Regions from separate parts of the Arthrobacter sp. SLBN-83 genome, predicted to be linked through region 2. Evidence: riboswitches for the same ligand, from Rfam matches in the RefSeq annotation. Region 2 holds a riboswitch; the other holds the start of a gene.
The links. Region 2 has a riboswitch for thiamine pyrophosphate ahead of thiD (bifunctional hydroxymethylpyrimidine kinase/phosphomethylpyrimidine kinase). Riboswitches for the same ligand answer to the same signal wherever they lie in the genome.

Region 1: it holds a riboswitch for thiamine pyrophosphate, as region 2 does, so the genes downstream of both, FBY30_RS07780 (ECF transporter S component) here and thiD (bifunctional hydroxymethylpyrimidine kinase/phosphomethylpyrimidine kinase) in region 2, are expected to answer to the same signal.

What each region holds. Positions count from the first base shown of each region.
Region 1 covers NZ_VFMX01000001.1:1,705,000-1,709,976, reverse strand. The annotation lists gene FBY30_RS07785 (ABC transporter ATP-binding protein) at 1-1,524, opposite strand, end outside; gene FBY30_RS07780 (ECF transporter S component) at 1,524-2,147, opposite strand; TPP riboswitch at 2,215-2,355, opposite strand; gene FBY30_RS07775 (iron-containing redox enzyme family protein) at 2,633-3,676, shown strand; gene FBY30_RS07770 (glycosyltransferase) at 3,673-4,776, shown strand; gene FBY30_RS07765 (CDGSH iron-sulfur domain-containing protein) at 4,773-4,977, shown strand, end outside.
Region 2 covers NZ_VFMX01000001.1:3,438,195-3,443,171, forward strand. The annotation lists gene FBY30_RS16100 (Rne/Rng family ribonuclease) at 1-2,323, shown strand, start outside; TPP riboswitch at 2,505-2,601, shown strand; gene thiD (bifunctional hydroxymethylpyrimidine kinase/phosphomethylpyrimidine kinase) at 2,609-4,129, shown strand; gene rplU (50S ribosomal protein L21) at 4,466-4,774, shown strand; gene rpmA (50S ribosomal protein L27) at 4,837-4,977, shown strand, end outside.

The sequences.
Region 1 (4,977 bases), 1.7 Mb from region 2:
CGCCATGCGCAGCTCCTCGCCGCCCAGCGCCTCCGTAAATTCGGCGTCGTGGGTCACGGAAACCACCGCCGTCCCGGCGTCAAGCAGCTCAGACAGGAACGACGCCAGCTCTGCCCACGTGTTGGCATCCTGCCCGAAGGTGGGCTCGTCAAGGACCAGGACCTGGGGGCTGGCGGCAAGGACGGTGGCCACGGACAGCCGCCGCTTTTCACCCCCGGAGAGCGTGTAGGGGTTGGCGTCCACCAGTTGGGTGAGCCGCAGCCGCTCCAGCAGCTCGTCAACCCGGTCCTCACCGTGGCCCAGGTGCCGGGGACCAAAGCGCAGCTCATCCAGCACCTTGCCGGTGACGAACTGGTGCTCAGGCTCCTGGAACACCGTCCCCACGCGCGAAATCAACTGCTCGGCCTTCCACCGGAACGGGTCGATGCCGGCACCGCGGCCGAGATCCAGGGTGGCGGAGACCTTTCCGGATACCGGTTCCAGGAGGCCGGCGAGGGTCAGCGCGAACGTGGACTTGCCGGCGCCGTTGGGACCGGTGATGGCCAGGGCTTGGCCGGCGCGGACCTGCGCGGCCACGCCTTCCTGGACCGGTACCGGCGGAATTTTGCGGAAGCCTTGGCGGCGCGGACGCTCCCGGGAAACGCCCAGTTGTTCCGCGGCCAGCAGCAAGTTACCCGTTCCCGCGGCCGGCACGGCAGAGCGGGCACGGGTGGCCGGGACGTACCCGGGGACCCAGACTCCTGCGGCGGCGAGCATGGTCCGCGCCTCGCTGAGCACCCGGTCCGGTGGCCCGTCCAGGAGCACGGCAGGTTCGGTTGACGAACCGGGCTGCAGGACCACGATCCGGTCCACCAGGTCCTTCCACACGGACACGCGGTGCTCCACCACCACCAGCGTGGCTCCGGTCTTGTCCAGGCAGCGCGCCACGGCGTCGCGGACCTCCAGCACGCCGTCCGGGTCCAGGTTGGCGGTGGGCTCGTCCAGCAGGATCAGCCCCGGGCGCATGGCCAGGATCCCAGCGAGCGCCAGGCGCTGCTTTTGCCCGCCGGACAAGGCCGACGTCGGGTGGTCCAGCGGGAGGTGGGACAGTCCGACGTCGGCAAGCGCCTCGTGCACGCGCGCCCAGATGGCCTCGCGGGGCACGGCGAGGTTCTCGGCGCCGAAGGCGACGTCGTCCCCCACCCGCGATAGGACCACCTGCGTCTCCGGGTCCTGCTGCATCAGCCCGGCGCGGCCGCGCTGGGACCTGGGCACGGCGCCGTCAACCAGCAGCGAACCGGACTCGTCGGCGTCGCCTGCCTCGCCGTCGTCGTCGATGTCTCCCAGCACGCCGGCCAGCGCATGCAGGAGCGTCGACTTTCCGGCGCCCGAGGGGCCAAGCAGCAGCACCCGCTCGCCGGGGGTGATGCCCAGGTCAAGGGCATGGACGGCAGGCTTGGCCCTGCCAGCGTGCCGCCAGCCCCAGCCGCGGGCGGTGACGGCGGCTGGGCGCACGGCGCCGGCTGCTCCCTGGGAGGGTGCCATCAGGAGAAGACTGGCTCCGTGGCAGCCTTGCGGGAGGCGAAGGAGCTCAGCACGCCAGTGCGGGCCAGGCCACGGGTGGCGAGCCAGGACAGGCCGCCGGCCAGGACCGCGCCGGAGATGGTGGTGAGGACGATGTAGGCGAACTTGTCCGCGCCCGAGTAGGCGATGTTCCAGCCCCACGGCGCAAACGAGTCGTTCAGGCCGCAGAAGAAGCCGGCCGCGGCGCCCGCCAACAGGGAGACGGGCAGGTTGAACTTCCGGTAAACGAAGACGGCGAAGATGATCTCCGCACCCAGGCCCTGGATGAACCCGGAGAACAGCACCGAGGCGCCGTACTGGGAGCCCATGAGCAGCTCGCCGGTGGCGGCCACGGTTTCGCAGAACAGGGCCGCGCCCGGCTTGCGGATGATGAGCATGCCCAGCACGCCCGGAATCATCCATCCGCCGGCCAGCAGCCCGGTGAGGGGTGGGTAGGCGGCGTTCATGGGGGCCGACAACGCTGCCGCGCCCTGGTCCCACGCCCAGAAGATGACGCCGCCGGCGATGGCCACCAGCGCGGCCACCACGATATCCACGACGCGCCAGGACCTGCTGGTGGTCTTCTTGATTGCTGCAGTGCTCATGTGATCCTCCTGGGAAACAGGAGGGGAAAGTGGACCCGGCTGACGGCCCGTTGCCGTGCAGCCGCGACACTTTGAGAACTCGACTCCCTTGCGCCGGTACTAACCGGATCAGGTTCGAGGGTCTGCGGCTGTCCGCACTCTCAGCGCCCACCTGCGGTGCCCGGCTTGTGCCAGGATGCCCGACGGCGGCGCTCCCCTGTCGTTTTTAGTGTTGCTTTTTGGTTTGGGTAAGGCTTTTGGTTGCCCTTCCGGGCGTGGTCCAGTTTACACCGGGCGGGGCTGCATTGAGGGCTGCCGGCGCCAATCGGACCGGATGTGACCGGCCGTGCGCGACGGCGTGGAGCATGGAGGCCGGCGCGCTTAGCTTTTATTAGTAATCATGCTTACTATGTAGTCTCCCGGGTTTCGAGGAGGACGGGCATGGGACTCACCATGGGCGGCCCTGCGTTCGTTCCCGTCAGCAGCGCGGCAGACCAAGGAGCCCCATGAGAATCCCGGAAACCAGAGGACCCGTCAGCAGCGCATTGTTCGAGGTCCTGGCGCAGGCTCCGGGCACCGCCGGGCCGGGCTTGGACGGGCTGTACTCCCTGGTGGCGCGGCAGCTGGCCGGCACCGGCGACATCATTGCCGACGAGGACATCCAACTCGCGCTGTTCTGCCTTTACGAACTCCATTACTCCGGCCTGGACGGCGTTTCGGACCACTGGGAGTGGGAGCCGTCGCTGATCAGGGTCCGCCGGCTGATCGAGGAACCGTTCGAAGCGGCACTGCGCGCTGCCGCGCACCAGGCCGCCGGGAACTTCGAACTGCCCGGCGGGGTTGCCATGACCAGCGACGCCGTTGCCGACGTCCTCTTCGGCCTGGCCGCCACGGACACTGGTCCCAGCGTGTCCCGCTACGTGGCCAGGAAAGCCACGCTGGACCAGCTCAAGGAGTTCCTGGTCCACAAATCCATGTACCAGCTGAAGGAAGCCGATCCGCACACCTGGGCCATTCCGCGGCTCAGCGGCCGCCCCAAGGCGGCCCTGGTGGAAATCCAGGCGGACGAATACGGCGGCGGGCGGCCTGAGCGGATGCACAGCGCGCTGTTCGCCCGGACCATGCGCGGTCTGGGCCTGGACGACAGCTACGGCGCCTACGTGGACGCCGTCCCCGCGATGTCCCTGGCCTCCGTCAACCTCATGTCGCTCTGCGGTTTGAACCGGCGGCTCCGCGGCGCCATCACCGGGCACCTGGCAATCTACGAAATGACGTCCTCCCAACCCAACCGCTTCTACGGCAACGGATTCCGCCGGCACGGCTTCGGCCCGGACGTCACGCACTACTTTGACGAGCACGTGGAGGCCGACGCCGTCCACGAACAGATCGCGGGACGCGACCTTGCCGGCGGCCTGGTGGAGGCTGAACCTCAACTGCTTGCCGACGTGCTGTTCGGGGCCACGGCCGTCATGGCCATCGACAGCCGCATTTCCGCCCACCTGATGTCGTCCTGGGAAGCTGGGCAGACGTCACTCCGGGCGGCGGCGTGACAGGCGCCGCCGCGGCAGGTGCGCCCGCGGTAAGGGAGGTGGGGCCCCACCTGGTCACTGACGCGGAGTACATCCTTCCCCTGCGCTGGACAGAGGACTCGGGCCTGGCAGAGCTGACGGACTACCTCCGCCACCTTGCGGGCTGGATCCCCGTCGCCGTGGTGGACGGCTCGGACCCCCACTTCTTTGACCGCCACCGTGCCGCGTTTCCCGCAGCGGTCCGCCACATCCGGCCGGACTGCATAGCCCTTGACGGGCGGGCCAGTAACGGCAAGGTTGCAGGCGTCATGGCCGGCCTGCGCACCTCAGGCGCGTCCTTCCTTGTCATCGCCGACGACGACGTCCGTTACACGCGCGAGGCCCTCACCGCCGTCGTCCATTACCTGAAGTCCGCTGACGTGGTGCGGCCGCAGAACTACTTCGTGCCCCTCCCCTGGCACGGCCGGTGGGATACGGCCCGGACCTTGGTCAACCGCGCCTGGTCTGCCGACTACCCGGGAACGCTCGGTGTGCGCCGCGACGCGCTGCTGGCCACCGGCGGCTATGCGGGTGTCCTGTTCGAAAACCTTGAGCTCATCAGGACCATCAAGGCCGCCGGCGGGAGGGAGCGGATCCTTCCGGACCTGTTCGTGGCCCGCAGGCCGCCCACTGCCCGGCACTTCCTGCGCCAGCGCGTGCGCCAGGCCTACGACGGCTTCGCGCAGCCGCGACGGCTGGCCGCCGAGCTCGCCCTGCTGCCGGCAGCGGCAGCAGGATTTTTCCTTCCAGGCCAGGTGCGGGGAATGGCCCTGGGCGGACTCTCCGCGGCGGCCGTCGCCTTTGCAGAAATCGGACGACGGCGGCACAACGGGACCGCCGTCTTCCCCGCCTCGGCAGCATGGTGCGCTCCGCTTTGGGCACTTGAACGGGCCGTCTGCGCCTGGCTGGCCCTCGGGTTCAGGTGGCGGGGCGGCATCCCCTACGCGGGCAGCAGGATCAGGACGGCGGCGCACTCCGAGGCGGAGCTCCGGCGGCGCCACGGGGGCAGGCTCCAGGGCGTCACAGGCAGAGGCGTCCCCGGCAAAGCAGGAACAACAACGATGGATGCGGTGCAGGCATGAACCTTGAACAGCATGGAACAGGAGCCGACGTGGACCAGGTAAATGCGGAGCAGGACCCTGCCAGTTCGATCGTGGTCTGCCCGGACGGGCCCCTCATTGTCCGGGGTGAGTTTGAGATCGTCACCCCGTCCGGTGCTGCCGTGCCCCGGGACCGGAAGACGGTGGCCTTGTGCCGTTGCGGGGCGTCCGCCATCAAGCCGT
Region 2 (4,977 bases):
GCCCGCCAGCAACCGCGTCACCAGTGTCAAGGGTTCCACCCGACTGGAGGCGAAGAAACAGCGCCGCCGCGAATCTCGCGACACGGGCCGCCGCCGCACGGTTATCACCGAAGCCGAGTTCCTGGCGCGCCGTGAGTCCGTGGACCGGCAAATGATCGTCCGCCAGCGCGACGACAGGATCCAGATCGCCGTCCTCGAAGACGGCGTCCTGGCCGAGCACTTTGTGTCCAAGACCCAGCAGGACTCGCTGATCGGCAACGTGTACCTGGGCAAGGTCCAGAATGTGCTGCCCTCCATGGAAGCTGCCTTCGTTGACATCGGCCGCGGCCGCAACGCCGTCCTGTACGCCGGCGAGGTCAACTGGGAGGCCGTGAACCTCGAAGGCAAGCAGCGCCGCATCGAAAACGCGCTGAAGTCCGGCGACACCGTGCTGGTCCAGGTGACCAAGGACCCCGTGGGCCACAAGGGTGCCCGCCTCACCAGCCAGATCTCGCTCCCCGGCCGTTACTTGGTGTACGTGCCCGGCGGTTCCATGACCGGCATCTCCCGCAAGCTGCCCGACGTCGAACGCAACCGCCTCAAGCGCATCCTCAAGGACCGGCTGCCCGAGCACGCGGGCGTGATTGTGCGCACCGCCGCCGAAGGTGCGTCCGAGGAAGAACTCACGCACGACATCAACCGGCTGCGCGCCCAGTGGGAAGGCATCGAAAGCCAGGCGGCGTCCACCAAGATCCTGGCCCCCGAGCTGCTCTACGGCGAACCGGACCTGACCATCAAGGTTGTCCGCGACGTCTTCAACGAGGACTTCTCCAAGCTCATCGTTTCCGGCGAGGAGGCCTGGGACACCATCGAGGCCTACGTGACCTACGTGGCGCCCGATCTGGTGGGCCGGCTCGAGAAGTGGACCAAGGACCAGGACATCTTCTCCGCCTGGCGCGTCGACGAGCAGATCCACAAGGCCCTCGAACGGAAGGTCTTCCTGCCCTCCGGCGGCTCCCTGGTGATCGACCGCACCGAGGCCATGACCGTGGTGGACGTCAATACCGGCAAGTTCACCGGCAGCGGCGGCAACCTCGAGGAAACCGTCACCAAGAACAACCTCGAAGCTGCCGAGGAAGTGGTGCGCCAGCTGCGGCTGCGCGATATCGGCGGCATTATCGTGATCGACTTCATTGACATGGTGCTCGAATCCAACCGCGACCTGGTACTGCGCCGCCTGGTCGAATGCCTGGGCCGCGACCGCACCAAGCACCAGGTTGCCGAAGTGACCTCCCTCGGCCTGGTCCAGATGACCCGCAAGCGCATGGGCACCGGGCTGCTGGAAGTCTTCGGCGAACAGTGCGAGGCCTGCGCCGGCCGCGGCGTGGTGACCCACGACGATCCCGTGGAGCACCGCCGCGCCAACGTCGTTGCCGCCGAGCACCACCACGTCCAGCGCAGCGACAACCGGCCCGAAGCCCGGCCGGAAGCCCACCGCACCGAAGGCCAGCGAACTGACAACAACCAGCCCGGCGCACGTTCGGAACGCAAGCGGCGGCGCGGACGCGGCGGCCAGCAGCCCGAAGCCGCGCCGGTGCCTGCCGTCCAGGTCCACACCGTCCACCCGGAGCCTACGGACGCCGAGCGGCATGCCAAGGCAGAAGCCACCCGGCTTGCCCTGGCAAACATCGCCGCTGCTGCCCACGCTGCGCACCTGCACGACGACGAGGTGGCGGCAACCCGGCAGGTGCCCGCAGCCCCGCCTGCGCCCGCTCCGGCAGAGGAGAAGCACGACGCCGATGCCCCCACGCGTCCCGCAGCTGTCCTGACGTTCGGCGGCGAGGAAGTCCCGCTTCCGTTCGTGGAGCACGCGGAGGAGCAGCAGCCCAAGCCGGCCCTCACCCTGGACCGGTTGGCTGAAGCATTCGCCCACCTCGGCCAGCCGGCGTCGTCCATTGAGGACGCTCCAGCCAAGACCGTCGAGGCGCCGGAGGCAGCGGAACAGCCGGCAACGGAACAGCCCGCGCCGGAAGGGCAAGCCGAAACCGGGGGAGCGGAAGCCCGCCCCGCAGTGGAAGCTCCAGCCGAAAAGGACTATTCGGACCACACGCTGGAACAGTCCCGGCAGCGCAGGCCGCGGCGCCACCGCGGCGCCAGCCGTGCCCAGGGTGCCGCGAACCAGACCGCTGTCCAGCACCACGAAAACGTCCAGGCCACTGCCGGAGGCCATTCGCACGCAGCCAAGGCCCCGGAAACGGACAAGGCACAGGCCACCGCGGAACAGGGCAAGGCGGCAGAGGAACCCATCATCCTCGGCGTCGGCGTTCCGGCCTCGGAGCTGTAAGCCGGAGGCCAGGACAGGCAGCAGCTTAGGAACATCCAGAAGTCCCCGTTTTGAGGACGTTTCCCCCATGTATTTCAAGGGGAAACGTCCACAGGGCGGGGATTCTTATATGCGGCAGCCCGGTCTCCGCTGCAGGAGGTGCTGTCACCTTTCCTGCGGACAGGCCCCAGCCGCTAGGCTGGAAACCGACACGGGGTGCCGCGCACAGGCCGGCTGAGATCCAGACCCGTTGAACCTGTCCGGCTAGTACCGGCGAAGGGATGTCTCTTGTCTTCCACCCTTTCCATGCCCCTGCCAACTGCATCCGATGCATCCGCCGCGTTGCCCGCAGGCCGGGACGTTCCGCGCGTCCTCTCCATTGCGGGCTCGGACCCGTCAGGCGGCGCAGGCATCCAGGCAGATCTGAAAAGCATCGCTGCGCACGGGGGCTATGGCATGGCCGCCATCACCGCCCTCACGGCCCAGAACACGCAGGGCGTACAGGCTGTGCATGTTCCTCCGGCCGCCTTCCTGGCCCAGCAGTTGGATGCGGTCAGTGACGACATCAGCATCGACGCCGTCAAGATCGGCATGCTGGGTGACCGGGAAGTGATCCGCACTGTGCGCGGGTGGCTCGAAAAGGTGCGTCCCGCCGTCGTGGTTCTTGACCCGGTGATGGTGGCCACCAGCGGTGACCGGCTGCTGCAGGAGTCGGCGGAAGCCGCGCTGCGGGAACTGCTGCCCCTCGCCCATCTCATCACCCCCAACCTGCCCGAACTGGCCATGCTGGTGGGCGCGGCCCCCGCCGGGGACTGGGACGAGGCACTGGCCCAGGGCCGGCGCCTGGCCAATGCCACCGGGGCAACCGTGCTGGTCAAGGGCGGGCACCTGGCAGGGGAGTACTGCCCGGACGCGCTGGTCAACACCGCGGGCCTGCTGGGACAGGATGTTGTGGAAGTCCCGGGCCACCGGATCGCCACCCGCAACAGCCACGGCACCGGCTGCTCCCTTTCCTCTGCCATGGCAACGGTGCAGGCCCGCCTGGGCGATTGGGAAGCGTCACTGCGGACGGTCAAGCCCTGGCTGGCCGGTGCCCTTGAGAACTCGGGCCTGCTGGAGGTGGGCCAGGGGAACGGACCCGTGCACCACTTCCACCACCTGCGGCCGGCACTGCAGGAAGGCGGCTTCGCGGCCAGGCTGTGGGCGGAAGCCCAGCAGGACCTCGACGATATCTATGCGCTGGACTTCATCCGCGGCCTGGCCGCCGGAGACCTGGCCGAGAAGGACTTTGCCTACTATCTGGCCCAGGACGCCCTGTACCTCAACGGTTACTCCCGCGTGCTGGCCCGCACCAGCGCCCTGGCCCCCTCTGAGGCCGAACAGCTGTTCTGGGCAGGATCGGCCCAGCATTGCCTGGAAGTGGAAACGGAACTCCACCGCTCCTGGCTCAGCACCCGGCCCGCCCAGCGCGGACTTGGCCCCGTCACGAAGGCCTACGTGGACCACCTCACCGCAGCTTCGGCGTCGGGCTCTTACGCAGTCCTCGCTGCCGCCGTCCTGCCCTGCTTCTGGCTCTATGCCGAGGTGGGGGAGAAGCTGCACGCGCAGTTCCTTGCCGCCGGCGAGCCGGACGGGCATGCCTACGCTGCCTGGCTCCGCACCTATGCCGACGAGGCTTTCGCCGAGGCCACCCGCCGGGCTATTGCCATCGTGGATGAAGCGGGGCGGAAAGCCTCCGATCATGAAAGGGCAGCGATGGTCACCGCGTTCAAGCAGTCCTGCCGCCTGGAAGTGGAATTCTTCGACGCGCCGAGGCTGCATTCCTGACGGCTGCCGGCAGCGCCGCCGCTATGATGGAGGAGCATGGTTGCGGTGCTGCCCGCCGGGTTTGTGGTTACTACCACAGCCGGGCCGCCGGAACCAGCCTCATTTGCGGCCGTGGACGGATTTAGCGTATTCTGGATCTTCGGTGCTTACGCCAACACTTGGGTTATGACCCTGGAGCAATTCGCTGTGCATAACAAGCGGACTTCTCCACCGGGACGGCTCACGGATTTCCCCGGGAAATCCACGGCGTTGAGGCACAGCGGGAACCCAGCCAATTTCTGAGCCGGGTGCCGCACGCAAATTTTGTAATAAACGTCGAGAGAAGTGAGTTCCCAAGTGGTGTACGCGATTGTCCGCGCAGGCGGCCGCCAAGAGAAGGTTTCCGTTGGAGACTTCGTTACCCTGAACCGCGTCGCCGGTGGAGCCGGCAGCACCATCGAGCTGCCCGCACTGCTCCTGGTTGACGGTGACAAGGTCACCTCCGCCGCCGCTGACCTGGCCAAGGTAACTGTTACGGCTGAAATCCTCCAGGACCTGCGTGGTCCTAAGATTGTCATCCAGAAGTACAAGAACAAGACCGGCTACAAGAAGCGCCAGGGTCACCGCCAGGAACTGACCAAGGTCAAGATCACCGGCATCAAGTAACCACCGGTTACTGTTCAGGTTTTCCAGCAGATTCCCCAGAATTTTAAAGGCAGGCATTTCAGATGGCACATAAAAAGGGCGCGAGCTCCACTCGCAACGGCCGCGATTCCAACGCTCAGTACCTCGGCGTCAAGCGCTTCGGCGGCCAGGTAGTTTCCGCAGGCGAGATCATCGTCCGCCAGCGTGGCACCCACTTCCACCCG